DNA from 3 places in the Clostridium carnis genome. Region 3 is predicted to be linked to each of the others. Evidence: riboswitches for the same ligand, from Rfam matches in the RefSeq annotation. Region 3 holds a riboswitch; each other region holds the start of a gene.
The links. Region 3 has a riboswitch for lysine ahead of ACYQ1T_RS04500 (transporter substrate-binding domain-containing protein). Riboswitches for the same ligand answer to the same signal wherever they lie in the genome.
Positions count from the first base shown of each region.

Region 1: linked by a shared signal. The riboswitch ahead of ACYQ1T_RS05625 (Na+/H+ antiporter NhaC family protein) and the one ahead of ACYQ1T_RS04500 (transporter substrate-binding domain-containing protein) in region 3 are both predicted to bind lysine.
Region 2: linked by a shared signal. The riboswitch ahead of ACYQ1T_RS12355 (APC family permease) and the one ahead of ACYQ1T_RS04500 (transporter substrate-binding domain-containing protein) in region 3 are both predicted to bind lysine.

Region 1 is NZ_BAAHYS010000001.1:1,213,685-1,219,329, forward strand. Features, by position in the region: gene ACYQ1T_RS05615 (aminopeptidase P family protein) at 1-38, opposite strand, end outside; gene ACYQ1T_RS05620 (DUF5680 domain-containing protein) at 204-659, shown strand; gene ACYQ1T_RS05625 (Na+/H+ antiporter NhaC family protein) at 771-2,507, opposite strand; lysine riboswitch at 2,617-2,789, opposite strand; gene ACYQ1T_RS05630 (aminopeptidase P family protein) at 2,879-4,129, opposite strand; gene ACYQ1T_RS05635 (ACT domain-containing protein) at 4,126-4,587, opposite strand; gene ACYQ1T_RS05640 (hypothetical protein) at 4,835-5,044, opposite strand; gene ACYQ1T_RS05645 (spore maturation protein) at 5,208-5,645, opposite strand, start outside.
Region 2 is NZ_BAAHYS010000001.1:2,560,560-2,566,204, reverse strand. Features, by position in the region: gene mprF (bifunctional lysylphosphatidylglycerol flippase/synthetase MprF) at 1-240, opposite strand, end outside; gene ACYQ1T_RS12360 (hypothetical protein) at 380-943, opposite strand; partial or broken gene ACYQ1T_RS12355 (APC family permease) at 1,092-2,415, opposite strand; lysine riboswitch at 2,502-2,676, opposite strand; gene ACYQ1T_RS12350 (ABC transporter permease) at 2,770-3,561, opposite strand; gene ACYQ1T_RS12345 (ABC transporter permease) at 3,565-4,383, opposite strand; gene ACYQ1T_RS12340 (ABC transporter ATP-binding protein) at 4,386-5,387, opposite strand; gene ACYQ1T_RS12335 (hypothetical protein) at 5,594-5,645, opposite strand, start outside.
Region 3 is NZ_BAAHYS010000001.1:969,624-975,268, forward strand. Features, by position in the region: gene ACYQ1T_RS04490 (amino acid ABC transporter ATP-binding protein) at 79-813, opposite strand; gene ACYQ1T_RS04495 (amino acid ABC transporter permease) at 828-1,610, opposite strand; gene ACYQ1T_RS04500 (transporter substrate-binding domain-containing protein) at 1,690-2,514, opposite strand; lysine riboswitch at 2,708-2,891, opposite strand; gene asnA (aspartate--ammonia ligase) at 3,021-4,028, opposite strand; T-box leader at 4,146-4,401, opposite strand; gene ACYQ1T_RS04510 (Fic family protein) at 4,609-5,007, opposite strand; gene ACYQ1T_RS04515 (polysaccharide lyase family 8 super-sandwich domain-containing protein) at 5,215-5,645, opposite strand, start outside.

The sequences.
Region 1 (5,645 bases), 240 kb from region 3:
TTTTTCATTATTTGTCTTAGTTTATTTATATTTTCCATTCTATTGCCCCCTTAATTTTCATAATATAATTATACATTACATATCAGTAATTATATTATATATTCTGTTTATTTAAAATTTATTTTATATTCTGAAAACTTTGTTGAATAGTGAGATTTTTTTTTATATAATTTAATATATGGTATTTAAAAGGAGGAACTTATATGGGAGACTTATTGAAATTCAAAAAATTTTTAGTAGAGGCTAAACAAAATACTTATGCTTCTGGTATAAAAAGAGAAGAGCCTTCTAGGCCAAGCTCTAAAGATTATGCTTTTAAAAAATATAATTACTACTATCTAGATAGCTATGTTGGTAATAAAAATTTCATTGGTGAAGAATTAATTTGGCATAATGAAAAGGTTTGTTGGGGAATGAATTATAAAGGACAACTTTTAACTGATGATATTCCAAGTGGATTTTCTTCTTTTTTAAAGAAGGCATTAAAAAATGTTAGCTCTGAATCACCTTTTAGAGGTCCAAAATATTTAGAGGATGATGATTTTATATATGAATGTAACTGGGATGGAGATGTTAGTTCTTTTAACGGAGTAGAAACTATAAAACATAATGGCAATGAAATATTTAAACTTCACTTCCATGGTGGAAAACTTCATTAAATTGAAAAAGGTAGAAGAGTTTTATTCTTCTACCTTTTGGTTTATTAAGCTTAATTATATTTTAAATCTAATTCCTATATATTATAAAAATTTTTTGTATATATTTTCTAGTTATTCTGCTTTTACTTCTACTTTCTTTCCTAACAATTGAACCCCTATAAATACTGCTAATAAGGATATTGGTAAAACAATATACCATGGTAATCCAAATCCTGCTGGTATATATCCAAATACTACTGTTATAGATGCTATAAATAATGAATACCACATTTGTGTCTTAACGTGAGCTATATGATTACATCCAGCTCCCATTGAAGAAAGTATAGTTGTATCTGATATTGGTGAGCAATGATCCCCAAATATTGCTCCTGTTAGTACGGCACTTGTACTTACTATAACATAACTCATATCTGGATTTATTGAATATGCTAGTGGAATTGCTAGTGGCATTAATATCCCCATAGTTCCATATGCTGTTCCCGTTGCAAATGATATTACTGCTCCAAGCATAAATATTAAACTTGGTAATAAGAAATATGGAAGTGATCCTGATAACATAGAAACTAGATATTTTGCAGTTCCTAAATCTTTAATTACTGATCCTAATGACCATGCTAATATTAATATAACTCCAGTTATAATTAATGGTTTCATTCCATCTATCCAAGTGTCAATAGCTTCTGATAAAGTAAATATTTTTTTAAATACTCCCATTGCTATAGCTACTATACTAGCTATTAATGCAGATTGGAATAATGCTACTGAAGCATCTGAATTACCAAAAATCTTTTGTATTGCTTCAAGGGATGTTGGTGAATTAGTTATTAATTGCTGTATAGCTATATCTTCTCCCCCCATTATAGTAGTATATCCACTATAATAGAAACAAATTAATGCTGTAATTACTAAAGTTCCTATTGGAATTATAGCATTCCATACACTTAATTTAACGCCTTCTTTTGGCTCTAGATCTGAATTATCAAGTGTATTTTTATTGTCTTCTATAGCAACTTCATCTTCTAAATGAAGCTTTCTTCTTCTTGCTGCTATTTCAGCTTTATACATTGGTCCAAAATCCTTTAAAAGTAATGATGTTATAAATACAAATGCTATAATTAATATGTTATAGAATCTATATGGTATTGTTTGTAGGAATATTCCAAAAGCATCTACTTGTTGACCTATTCCATTTGCAAACGCATCATTTATTAAACCAACCTCAAGTCCTATCCATGTTGAAATAATAGCTAGTCCTGCTATTGGTGCTGCCGTAGCATCAATTATAAATGCTAATCTCTCTCTAGATATATTCATTTTATCTGCTACTGGCTTCATTATAGGTCCAACTATTAATGAATTTGCATAGTCATCAAAAAACACTGCTATTCCTAATAATAAAGTTACCATTTGAGCACTTCGAGCAGTTTTAGCTTTTTTAGCTAATGCCTCAGCAATAGCTTTAGCTCCACCCATTTTAGCTACTAAATGAATAACACCTCCAATAGCTAATACTTGTAATATAATACCTGCATTCCATGGATCTGCAAGAGAATTTAATGCTCTAGAAACAAAATCTATGAATGATTGAATAAAAGCCCCCCCCAAACTATTATTAGTTAACTGCACTAAAAAAGTTCCTGATAATACCCCAATAAATAATGATATTATAACGTTCTTAGTTAAAAATGCTAACACTATGGCAATTATTGGTGGTATTAAAGTTAGTAACCCATAATGATCTGCATTTTTAGTTGCCGCATCTACCTCCGCTGCAAAAACTACCGATGTCGATAGAACTAACATCATAATAGTCATCAAAAATACCCTTAAATTTCTGTTGTTTTTCATTTTAATTTCTCCCTTCTAATTATTGTGAATAATTAAAAAGTAGTAAAAAAGAGCCTTGAGTTTTCACTCAAGGCTCTAGATATACTTCAAATAATATACTAAAAAATCCTCAAATAATAGCTCACCACAAAATTTTGTGACAGTGTTGCACATATTTTATGCAACCCCAGCTATACAACCTTAAAGCATTAGTTGTATGCTTCGGCGATAACTCCTTTCCTACTAAATCTTAGTGCTTACCTCATTAGCAGTACTATTAATTAACGCGCCTCTACTCTTTTTATTATTCACGTTTAATTAAATTATATAGATATTATTACTTTCATGCAATATCTCTTATTACATATTCAGAAAATTTTAACATTTAAAGCTTAATTACTTTTCATAAATGCTTCTATGTCCTCTACTGTTTTTATCATATTTTTTGTTAAGATATCATAGCCATCTTCCGTTATAAGTATATCATCTTCTATTCTTATACCTATACCCTCTTCTTGTATATAAATTCCCGGTTCAACAGTATAAACCATTCCAGCTTCAAATGTTACATCTCTATTTGGCATATCTGAATCATGAGTATCCATTCCTAAACTATGTCCTATACTATGATAATAATACTTTGTAACATCTTCTTTATTTGTTATTAAACCTAGTGAAATACACTCATCTGCAATCCAATCCTTAGCCTGTTTATTAAGTTCTAAAAATTTCACTCCTGGCTTCATTGACTTAATTACCTTTTCATTAACTCTTAAAACAGCATTATAAACTTCTTTTTGTCTATCAGAAAATACTCCATTTATAGGAAATGTCCTTGATATATCTCCATTATAGTAATTATGTTGAGCTCCTAAATCAAATAAAATTAAATCTCCATCTTTTAATTCTGAATTATTATCAACATAATGAAGTATTGTTGCATTTTCCCCTGCAGCTGCTATTGTTTTAAAGGCAAAATCTTTAACTCCATTACTCTTACAAACAAAATCAAAATATGCCTCTAATTCATACTCTTTTAATCCAGCCTTTGAGCTCTTCATTAACAGATTTACACCCTCTATTGTAATATCTATAGCTTTTTGTATTTCAGCTATCTCTTCTTTTGTTTTTACAAGCCTATATCTAGATATAATACTATAAATATTCTTTATATTTAATTGTGGATATTTCCTGCATATTTCCCTAGAAAACTCCTCTGAAATACTTAATCTTGAACTATAGTTATCTCTTTCTAAATCTAAATATAAATTTAATTCTTCTCTTTGTGATATTATTCTATTTATAAAAGAGTCTATATTACTTTTATAATCAACATCGTTAATTTCACAAACATCAAATACTTCTTGTTTTCTTATAGATTTGCCTTCCCATTTTTCAGCTATTGGATCTATATCCTTTATAAATAACTTGGAATTTTTCTCTCCATTTATTTTACTCATAACTAAAATATGATTTTCTTCCGCTATTCCTGTTAAATAATAAAAATTTCTATTTGGAGTAAACTGATATTTTTCGTCTGCAGTTTTTTTAGGTGCATTTCCTGCAAACAATATGACAATAGAATTATCCTTTATATCATTTAATACTTTTTCTCTATTATTTTTATAAAATTCCTTATTCAAAGTTCACATCCCCTTTTTTCCTCCATAGCTAGCAACTTAACACTAACTACGTTTTTTAATGATTTTAATGTATTTACTAAGTGCCTTAAATCTTTCTTCATATTAGATATATCTAAAGTAATTGTGACATTAGCAGTCATATTTATTGGTATATCTTGATTTATTGTTAATACATTTCCTCTATTAAAAGCTATGCAATCTAAAACCTTTGATAAAGCTCCTGCCTCATGAGACATTAATACTACCAAAGTTATTTTTTTACTATTTAGCCCTTCTGCCATTGGAAATATATCATCTTTATATTTATAGAATGTACTTCTACTTATCCCTGTCTGTTTTACCGCCTCGCTTATATCCTTAGCTCTCCCAACTAATAAGGATTCTTTAGCTTCTATTACCTTTTTAAAAACATCCGGTAATATTTTTTCATTAATTATAAAATATTTCTCCCCAGCCATTAACTTTTACTCGCCTTTCATTTATATTGTACCCTACTATTTATTAAAGAAATCTGCCTTTTCATTATATATAATTATACAACTTGTATTTATTAAAATACATATCTTTTTATGTTATCTTAATATGTTATACTTATCCACAATCAGTCTATAAATATAATTTCTAAAAAATAAAAAAGATATTATACTATGATTGTCTTTATCCTAAAAACAATTCTAGTATAATATCTTAATTTATTTTTCTATTTCATAATTTATTCTGTTTTTTATATCTATTTATAAAACACTTTATAAGAGAAATTATTATTGAAATAACACCACCTAAAGAAAAACAAAGTGGAATATTATCAATAAATATACCTAAAAACATACCTAGTCCTATACCATAAGCTAAATACATAGCTACAATCTTAATTTCTTCATCTGATAAATATAATAATTTATTATTCCACTCCATTTACTATTCCTCCTACTATATTATATTTTTAATTATAAATTAACTTTTTTGTTAATTTGTTACAAAATAATTACTAAATAGATAAAATTTAACTATTTTGTAGACTAATTTCATTATTATATTAGTTACCTTGACTTTATAAAAAATTTGATGTTTCTAATATTTATTTAAGTATTAATGTACCAACTAAAAATATAGCTAATATTATAGCTGTTAGTTCTGCAAATATTGATGCCCATAATGTATGTCTTATTTTTTTTATTTGTACTGCTCCAAAATAAACTGTTATTGTATAGAATATTGTTTCTGTAGTCCCCATAATTACTGATGCTATTAAACCTATTGCTGTGTCTGGACCATAAGTATTTAGTATGTCTGTAAGTATTCCCATAGCTCCACTTCCTGATAATGGTTTAATTAATACTAATGGAATCACTTCCTTTGGTAATCCTATTACTCCTGCTGTAGGTGCTATTAAATTATTCAACATATCTAATAATTTTGATTCTCTAAAAATATGAACAGCTACAATCATAGCTAAAAGATAGGGAAATATATTTAAACAAACCTGAAGACCTTCTTTCGCTCCCTCAATAAACCA
Region 2 (5,645 bases), 1.6 Mb from region 3:
ATCTTTACAAAGTACAATGTCATATAATGTTGTTACAGCTACTGCACCTAGAGATAATACTAAAATCATCATTACTCTTTCATTAGATTCTCCCCTTAAGGTTTTTATAATCTCAATAATATTTAAATTCTTTAATTCTCCTTTTAAAAAGTAAAAAATAACTATAACAGCTATAATCTCTACTATAATTTTTAATAACTGCTTCTTATCCGATAGCAGATACTTCTTTAAACCTTCCATATTTTGATCCCCCTAAGAAATATAATCCTTTTGTTAATATTATGTCTTTTAATATTAATTACATGGCACATAACTCCAACAACTTATTTTCCCACAAAAAAGGTCTTATTTCAATTAAGAATAAGACCTTTTTTATTTATTATTTTACTTCCATGCTTCCTGTTACCTTAGATTTTTCACTTAAATGAAAAGATCCTTTAGCTTCTTCAGTTTTAAAGTATACATTTCCTTCAATTGTAGCATCCTCTAGTTTTACACCATTTTTTTCAATATATACATCGCCTTTAATAGTTCCACCTTCAATTTTAGCATTTTCATCTTTTATTATTAATTTAGGAGTAGTTAAAGTGTACGTAGCTTCTATTGTCTTATCTTCAGCTTTTTTATATAATGCTAAAACACGTGAAGTAGGAACCTTTTTACTTATATCTTCTTTATCAGCTTTATATAATCCACCTTCTAAAACTACATCTTTATTTGTACTTACATCTTTTTCTAATATTATAATCCAACTTTCTTTAGATGCTTTTTCTAAAGTTGCTTCATCAGTTACTCTTGATGGAGAAGTAACTACATCTGGAGCTTCATCTGTAATTTGTGGAGTTTTTTCATTATTTTGTACTTCTTCCTTAGTTGTTTTACCACACCCAACTAATAAAGTAACTCCAAGGATTAATGATAAAATAAGTGATCTAAATTTCATTTTAAATTCCTCCTTAATTTTCTTGCTCAAAAATAATTTACCCCTAAATTAAAAATTTATTTATTTAAAACTAAAAAAGGCAGATTCGTATTATACTAAATCTGCCTTTGTATTTCAGTTAATATTAAATATTCTTATAATTATATTTCTAATTACTAATTTTATTTTTGTGATGATTATATATATAAAATGGAACTCCTAGTAACATTAATATAAATCCCCACATTACAGTTTCAGCACCTGATCCATATATAGTCCATATTGTATAAACAAATGCTAATATTGGAATCAAAGATTTTTTTATAAATATTCTAAAGTTAAATTCTTTATGTCCCTTAAACATTAACATTATTTCTGCTGCTGCTGTTAGTAAATAAATTGGTAAAAATGCTAACGTTGCAAGTATTGTTATAAATGTAAATGCTGATACCATACTTTTTTGATAGTTCATTACTAAAAGTATATTTACTAAAATAGATCCTGTTATTAAAGCTTTTGCTGGTGTTGCATACTTTGGATGTAATTCTCCAAAGTATTTTGGAAATACTCCATCTTCCCCTGCTGCATAAGCAACTCTCGCTGTAGATAATAACCATCCTATAGTAGGTTCCTAATATACATACAATTACTGCTATAGTTAATGGTTTTCCTATTGATGTTCCTAATATATTAGTTAGTATATCTGTAAGTGGTGCTGAACTTGCTGCAAGTTTATCATTAGGCATAGCTCCCATACTAGCAATACTTATTAGTATATAAATAATAGATGCAATTAACATACCATAAATAGTACTCTTTTTTACATTTTTTTCTGGATTACTAATTTCTCCTGCCGTAACTGTAGCACTTTCAAGTCCAACAAAAGCCCATAAAGTTGAAGCTGCAGCTAATGGTACTGTATTTAATCCCTTTTCTGCTGGTAATAAAGGCATTAAATTTGATGAATCAAAATTTAAAAATGCTACTATTATAAATAATGCAAAAAATACTATTTTAAAAACAGTTGCAAAAGATTGAATCTTTCCTGCTTTTTTTACACCTACTATATTTATTATAGTAAAAATCCATAATATTGAACTTGTATAAATTATAGATATTATTGGTTTATTAAGAGCTGGTATTACAGCTGCACTATAACTAGATAATGCTACTATTATAGCCGCATTCCCTATCCAAGAACCATTCCAATAAAGCCATGCACTTAAAAAACCTACAAACTCCCCAAAAGCTTCTTTAGTATATTGATATGCTCCACCTGTAGCTGGATATTTAGAACCAAGATTTGCAAAAGAAATTGCTATTAATATTGATCCAATTGATGTAATTCCCCATGCTATTAATGTGGCAAAAGGCCCTGATACCTCTGCAAGAGTTGCCGGTAACATAAATACCCCTGAGCCTATCATATTTCCACAAACAAGCATTGTAGCCATAAATAAGCTAATTTCTTTTTTTAAATTATTGTTTTTCATATGTTTTCTTCTCCTATGTTTTAAGATAAAAAAATAGGCTCAAAGACTATTCTTCGAGCTTGTACTTGGTATAAAACTTTTACAAACACAAAGATAGCGCTTCACAATATTTATTGTGACAGTTTTGTATATATTTTATACAAACCCAATGTAAAATCTTAAAGCTTAAATCTTACACTTCGGCATCAATACCTTTTACATTATCTCTTCGTGCTTAACTCCTTAATGTTACTCTTTATTGATGCAACCTCTATCTTACCTATTATATTTTCACATGCTATTGTAACAAATATCTAAAAAAAGTCAAAGGCATTATTTTCAAGTATTTAATTTAACCCTATAATATCTTATAATTTAACTTCCAGCACTTTCATATACTCTTATACCACTTAACCAAATAAAATAAGCTACTATAATTGATATTAAGCTAACTACACAAGGTAAAATAACTCCTGTTTTAAAACTTCCCTTTCCTATAAAATAAGCGCCTGGAAAATATCCAGTAAAAGCAAATGGAATTATAAATGTTAAAATAAATTTAATTCCTGAATTATATATTTTTATAGGATATTTAGCAAAAGAACTTATTTGATATGCCATAAATAAATATGACTGTGCAAATTTAACCCAAAAAGCTAAAGAAGTTGTTGCGAGCTTTATAGCTGTATATATTAAAGTGGCACAAAAAACAGTAAAAACAAATAAAGTAACTACCTTTATATTATAATTAATTCCAAGTTTACTTGATGATATTCCAACTAAAGAAACTCCTATTATAATTTCCCCAAAACCATCTGGTTGAAAACTTTCTGAAATAACTTGAAATAAAGGATTTAAAGGTCTTAATAAATATTTATCAAATTCTCCCTTAACTATTGTTTTCCAACTAAATATCCATAAATAATCTGTAAATACATGATCTATCCCTCTAGGTATTTGAGCAAAACCATATATAAATAATATTTCATAAAAACTCCATCCTTCTAAAGTTGGTATTACATTAAATATAAGTCTAATAAAAATTACTCCTGTAAATTGTACAAGGATAAACCCAATAAGTCCTAATATAAAATCTGTTCTATATTCCATTAAACTTTTAATATATTGCTGCAAAAACTTAAAATATAATCTTATATATTTCCACATGATCTACCCTCCTAAAATAGTTAATTCTTTAATTAATGATTTCCACATACTTCTAGCTATAAAAGCTAAAACACAAACCCATATTAGCTGTATAAACATAGCATTTATACTTTCCATATATGTTAGTTTTCCTAAATAAATCATACTTGGAGTATAAATCATAGAGCCAAATGGAAGAATATTAAAAATATTTTGTAACCAATTTGGAAAGAAGGTAATTGGAATTAATGCTCCTGAAAGCAACTGGATTATAGCCTGCATAATTTGTGATAATCCCCACATATTTGTTATTTTAAAAGATAAAAGACCAAAGGCATAACTATAATAAAAACTAATTATAAACCCTAAAAAGATACTTATAAAATAAAAAATAATATTAAGTAAATTAATATTTCCAGTATATTTAAAAAACAAAAATGTAACTGCAAAAAATCCTATTATAAAAACTACAATAAAGTTATATAATAAATTTCCTAAACCTTCAAATAGCATTCTTTTTTCAAAATTTATAGGTCTAATTAAATTTATAGCAATTGATCCATCTTTAACTTCTCTGCTTATTAAATGAGCTACATCAGCATTTACTATTGCACCTGTAATAAAAGAAATAAGAACATAAATAATCATTTCATTAAGTGTAAATCCATTAATTATATCTACTTCTGAACTACTATATATTGCTTTCCAAAGATAGTATGTTACTGCAAGTATCATTAATTCTCCAAAGAAAAATATAATAGCATTAGCTCTATATGATAAATTTCTTTGAAAAGAATTTCTTGCAAATGTTAGATATGATTTTACTCCTTTAAACTTACTCATATCTACACCTCATTTCTATAAATCTTCTTTATAATATCCTCTATACTAGTTTCTTTTATTGAAAAATCTATTATTTCATAATTTTTCATTATGTAAGCTATTATTTCTGAAGATGACACTTTATTTTTATTAAACTTAATTATTAGCCTATTCTCGTTTTCCTTTAGCTCTAACTCTTCACTATTTAAATTAAACTTCTTATTAATATTCATATTAGATAAATGTTTTATATTTTTTATTTGAAATTCAAGCTTAGTTATATATCCATACTTTTCTTTTATTTCTGATAAGCTTCCATCATATAATTTTATTCCCTTATCAATAATAATAATTCTATTACATAATTCCTCTATATCATTTAAATCATGAGTTGTTAATATTATAGTTGTTCCATACTTTGTATTTATCTGTTTTATAGCTTGTCTTACATTTTCCTTTACAACTACATCTAGTCCTATAGTAGGTTCGTCTAAGTATATCACCTTAGGATTATGAAGTAATGCAGCTGCTAAATCTGCCCTCATTCTCTGACCTAATGATAAAGTTCTAACTGGGCTTAGTATAAAATCCTCTAATTCTAATATCTCATTTAAAAATTTCATCCTCTCCTCATAATCTTCTTTAGATACATCATAAATATCCTTTAATAAAGAAAAGGTTTCAGAAAGAGGTAAATCCCACCATAGCTGAGTTCTTTGACCAAATACTACACCAATATCTCTAGCATTTTTCTCTCTATTTTCATAAGGTATAACTCCATTTACTTTTACACTTCCACTTGTAGGTGTTAGGATACCTGTTATCATTTTTATAGTTGTTGACTTTCCTGCCCCATTTGCTCCTATATATCCTGCTACTTCTCCTCTTTCTATTTCAAAACTTATATTATCAACTGCCTTTTTAGTTATATACTCCTTTGAAAAAAAAGATTTAATCGCGCCTTTAAATCCAGGATACTTTTTGCTACTTTTAAATTCCTTTGATAAATTTTCAACTTTAATCAATGCTTTTACCTCCAGATGTAATTACTGTTAAATTCTATACTCCATCTTAAGACTGCATCATACAACTGTCAATTTATTCCTTACTATTTTTATATTTAACCTAATATTTTGGATAGATATACAAAATTACTTAATTTAGTTATTTATATAATTTCCTAAAAAAAAGCTATTCGGAATCTAAATTCCAAATAGCTTAAAAATAATTATTAATTAGCTGAATCTAAAACTGCTTGAACAGCCTTTACATAGTTACCAACT
Region 3 (5,645 bases):
TTATATTTTCATTGTATCATAAAAGGGATTAGAGAAAAATCTTTCACCATATAATATATTTACTTAATATAATAAACTTTATTCTAAAGTTCTTTTTAAGAACTCCTTTGTACGTTGCTTCTTTGGATTATTAAATATTTCTTCTGGTGTTCCTTCTTCTTCTATAACACCTTTATCCATAAATACAATTCTATTTGAAACTTCCTTTGCAAAGCCCATTTCATGGGTTACAACTAGCATTGTAAGACCTGTTTTAGCAAGTTCTTTCATTATTTTTAAAACTTCTCCTACCATTTCTGGATCTAGTGCTGATGTTGGTTCGTCAAAAAGTATTACATCAGGTTCCATTGATAAAGCTCTAGCAATGGCTACACGTTGTTTTTGCCCACCTGATAGTTGTTTTGGCTTAGCATTTATAAAGCTATCCATTCCAACTATTTTTAGGTATTTCATAGCAATTTTTTCTGCTTCCTCCTTAGAACGCTTTAATACTTTCATTTGCCCTACTACACAATTGCTTAATACATCATGGTTATTAAATAAATTAAATTGTTGAAACACCATTCCTAGTTTTGTACGATATTCATAAATATCATGCATATCCTCTAGAATATTTTTTCCCTTATACATTATTTGTCCACCAGTTGGTTTTTCTAGGAGATTAACACATCTAAGAAGAGTTGACTTCCCAGAACCTGATGAACCTATAATACATACCACTTCTCCCTTATCTACTGAAAAGTCTATGTCTTTTAAAACTTCATGAGTTCCAAAGGTTTTGCTTAAATGTTGAATATCTATTACTTTTTTCATTTTAGTCCCTCCTCTTAAATTCTTTCTCCATTATTTTTTCTAGCTTTACTTATAGCTTTCTCTGGTGCTTCTACTTGCATTTGATTAGCATAAAGTATATAGTCTTCTGGTCCATCTAATTTTCTTTCTATATAACGTAATATTCTTGTAACTGTGAATGTCATTATAAAGTAAATAATACATGTAATAAAGAATGTTTCAAAATATCTAAAATTATTTCCTGATACTGTTTTAGTTTGGAAATATAATTCTGTTACTGATATAACATTTAAAACCGCTGTATCCTTTATGTTAATAACAAATTCATTTCCTGTTGCTGGTAATATATTTCTAATAACTTGTGGAAGTACAACATTTTTCATTGTTTGTACATGAGTCATTCCTATTGCTTGTGCAGCTTCAAATTGTCCTTTATCTACTGATAATATACCGCCTCTTACTATTTCTGTCATATATGCACCAGTATTTATGGAAACTATAAATATTGCTGCTACTACTCTATTAATATCTACTCCAAATGCTAAAGCTGAACCATAGTAAATTACCATAGCTTGTACTATCATTGGCGTTCCTCTAAAGAATTCTGTATAAATAGATATTATTGTGTTTGATGTTTTTAATACTATTCTTTTTACTCCTTTATCTGGAATTGGAATAGTTCTAACTACTCCAATTAGTAGCCCTATTATAGTTCCAATAATTGTACCAATCATGGAGATATATAATGTAACTCCTGCTCCTCTAATTAGCATTTGCCAGTTTTCAGTAAATATTTTTATTATCCATTCTAAACTCATATAAATATCTCCTTTAAATATTTAGTAAATTCTTATACACTAACTTAATTATTAATTAATAAACCTAGATAATTTTTAGCTATTTTGCTGCTGGTTGATTTTTTATTGCATTTTCCATAATTTTAGTTTGTTCATCTAATGTTGTCTTTGATAATATCTCATTTATTTTTGATGTTAATTCACTATCTTTTCTAAGTCCTACAGCTGTTGTTGTATCTTCTTCTGATGCTACAAATCCATCTTTAAATTCAACCATTTTTAAATTTGAATTTGCACTTTCAGCACTAATACCTTCTGGACGCTCTGATACATATCCATCTAAAACCCCTGCTTCTAAAGCAACTCTCATTGCAGGGAAGTTATCCATAGCTGTCTCTTTGTTTACTCCTTTTATTTGATCAATTACTGAATAATGGAATGTATTTAATTGACCTGTTACCTTTGCTCCACTGAAGTCTTGTATTGATGTAGCATTATCGTATTTTCCACCCTTTTTAACCATCATAACTAATTGTGATTTATAATAGTTGTTTGAAAAATCTATAGTTTTTCTACGTTCAGCTGTTGGAGACATACCTGCTATTATCCCATCTATTTTTCCTGAAACTAAAGCTGGTACAAGTCCATCCCACTCTGTTTTTACAATAACTAACTTTTTACCTAGACCTTCTGCTATCTTTTTTGCTATTTCCACATCATATCCACCTGCATATTCTGAAGTACCTTCAATTTTAACAGCACCATTAGAATCATCCTTTTGTGTCCAGTTAAATGGCGGGTATCCAGCTTCCATACCTACTTTAAAAGTATCCTCCTCTGAAGCATTTCCTTTTGATCCACATCCAGTTAAAGTCATAACTACTGACATTATTATTAATAATATTGCTGATATTTTCTTTTTCATTTTTATCTCTCCTTCTTATATCTCATGTACTTGCTTGTACACTTATTTGATTTATTTATTAAACTTCCAATAATTTTCATTGCTATCTTCTTATAATTAATTTAATATTTGTATTTTTTTATACAAAAAAGACCTATGGCGAGCCATAGGTCCTAACATTCATATAGTTATCCTATTTCCCCCTTCCTTACCCAAATGAGATAGCACAACTTAACAAACTGGGATGTTTGTTAAGACAGTCCTGCAACTCTTAATTGCAGACCCAGCAAATAATACTGAGAAATATTATAAGCTTCGGCAATATTTCCTTCTCCTTAGTTTCATAGCTTTCTCTAGCTCCGCTAAGGACTGTTAAATATTGCGCCTCTACCTCACTAGTAAAGTGAGGTAATTATTAAATTATGTTTTAAAGTTTACACCTCTATAATATACATGTCAATATATTTATTAATATTTTTTCAATATTCTTTTAATAATTAATTTATAAATATATCTATTGATATTTTTTAAAGTAAGTTTATGTTATGCTCACTACAAATTTTAATATTTTTTTCATCCCATACTGAAGCTTGAACTTCTCCTATATGAGCTTTGTTTAAAAAGTACATACATATTCTTGATTGACCAATTCCACCACCTATAGTATATGGAAGTTCGCCATTTAAAAGCTTTTTATGGAAATCTAATTCTCTTCTACTATCATTTCCTGAAACTTTTAATTGATAATCAAGAGCTTTTTCATCAACTCTTATTCCCATTGATGATAATTCTACAGCTCTATCTAATAATGGATACCAGAATAATATATCTCCGTTTAAAGTCCAATCATCATAATCTGGGCTTCTACCATCATGCTTTTCACCTGATTTAAGAACTCCACCGATTTGCATTATAAATACCGCTCCATACTCTTTACATATAGCATCTTCTCTTTCTTTAGTAGTAAGCTCTGGGTATTTATCTTCAAGTTCTTGAGTTGTTATGAAGTATATACTTTCTGGAAGTTTATCTTCTCCTTTAACTAACTCACTGTGAACAAACTTTTCTGTTTCTTTGAAAACACTATATATAGTGTTTACTACTTCTTTTAATTTTTCTTCTGTTCTTTCTTCTTTTGTAATTATCTTTTCCCAATCCCATTGGTCAACATATATAGAATGTAAGTTATCAAGTTCTTCATCTCTTCTAATTGCATTCATATCAGCATATAAGCCTTCACCAACGTTAAATCCATATCTATGAAGACTCATTCTCTTCCATTTAGCTAGAGAATGTACTATTTCTACATCCTTACCTGTAGCTAATAAATCAAAAGCAACTGGTCTTTCTACCCCGTTTAGGTTATCATTTAATCCACTTTTACCATCTACAAATAAAGGTGCTGAAACTCTTGTTAACTTAAGTTTTTCTGCTAGCTTTCTTTCAAAGAAGTCCTTAATTTGCTTGATATACACTTCTGTTTCTATTAATGTGCTACTTGATTTATATTCCTTTGGTATGATTATTCCTTCTATTTTCATAATTAATTCCTCCATATTCAAATATAATTTTTTAGATTTTTATTATATTTAAAATAAAATTTTTGGCGCCTTACTTTATTTATAAATACAAAAAAACTCTCATCCCTTATATAAAAGGACGAGAGTTGTACTCACGTGTTACCACCTTAATTTATCATTATCTCACAATAATAACCTCTTCTAGTACGTCAATTAAATTGATTATACTATAGCACTTTAACGGTTGCCTCCGGTACTGCCTACTGGTTGTTATCTTTGGGAGTACAGCTCTGAGATGTTATTCAAACTAACTTACTTATCCCTTCACAGCTACTGGGACTCTCTGAAAAGCTACATTAATCCTACTTCTTCTCTTCAACGCTATTAAACATTTATTGATAACAATATTATCATCTTTTTTTTATCTTGTAAATAGTTTTTCATAATTTTTTTTATAATTTATATCCTTTTAATTTAAAATATTTTATTTTAAATATAATTATATCTATGGGTTAATTTATTATTTAATTCTATCTAACTATATATAAATAAGTGTCTAGGCTTCTCTCAACATCTTCTCTCTAACTAAAAAATGTTATATTGGTCTATGTGAACTACCACTTATTAAAACATTGGTATTTCTATATTGCCCAGCATTCTTATTATCTATTCCTTTTAAAATTATATAATGTAAATCTTTTATAACTCTTTCACTAATGTCTAAATTTTTACTAATTATATCATCAATATAATCTATTGCCTCTTTATGATTTATAACTTCCAAATGTTCTTTTAAACTTTTCCCTTTTCCAATTGTAAGCCCATCTTCTAATATAACTTTAGTCTCGGTTATTGTTAAAGTATTTCCTTCTATAGCATTTGAATTATATGTTAACTCTACATCAAAATATTTTTTCAAATTCTCAAGTGCTTTTTTATCTAAAGGTCTCTTACCATCAAGTATTATCTTTTTTTCATCTATTGCTTTAAACATATTATCACCTCATACCAATTTATATTCAATTTTATATATTTTTCATATTATTTTACTTTTTATACCTTATAGTTAATATATTAAATTTATTATATCATTGTTGTGACGTAAATTGTTTTTTCTAAAATAAAAATAACTCCTTAATTTAAGAAGTTATTTTTATGGTATTTCTATAAATTATATATTTATTCTAATAATATAACTATTTTATTTAAATCTTGCAGTAATAGCTTGTCCTTGCGCATTTGAAACATCTACAGAAATATGTGTTTTATTTCCAGAAGATATAACTTTAATTCTGCTATCAAGGTTTACTGCTGTTAAATTTGGTTTATCTATATCAATTTCTATTGTTCCATTATTCTCCATAGTTGGATCAGAAATAGATATATCTAAATATCCATTAGATATTTGTGTCATTACTGAAGCTTTTTTATTTACTGTTATATAATCTACACTTTGAATAGTATCTGTCCAGAAGTTAGCTCCTATAATATTTAAGGAGTTTTTCTTAACCGCTTGTACCTCTGGAGTATTAACAAGTACAGTAATATCTGGATTTTGATAATAATCCTTTACCTGACTTGCTGACATATTTGGTAAAAGTACATAAGAATATACATCATTAGTAGGATTAG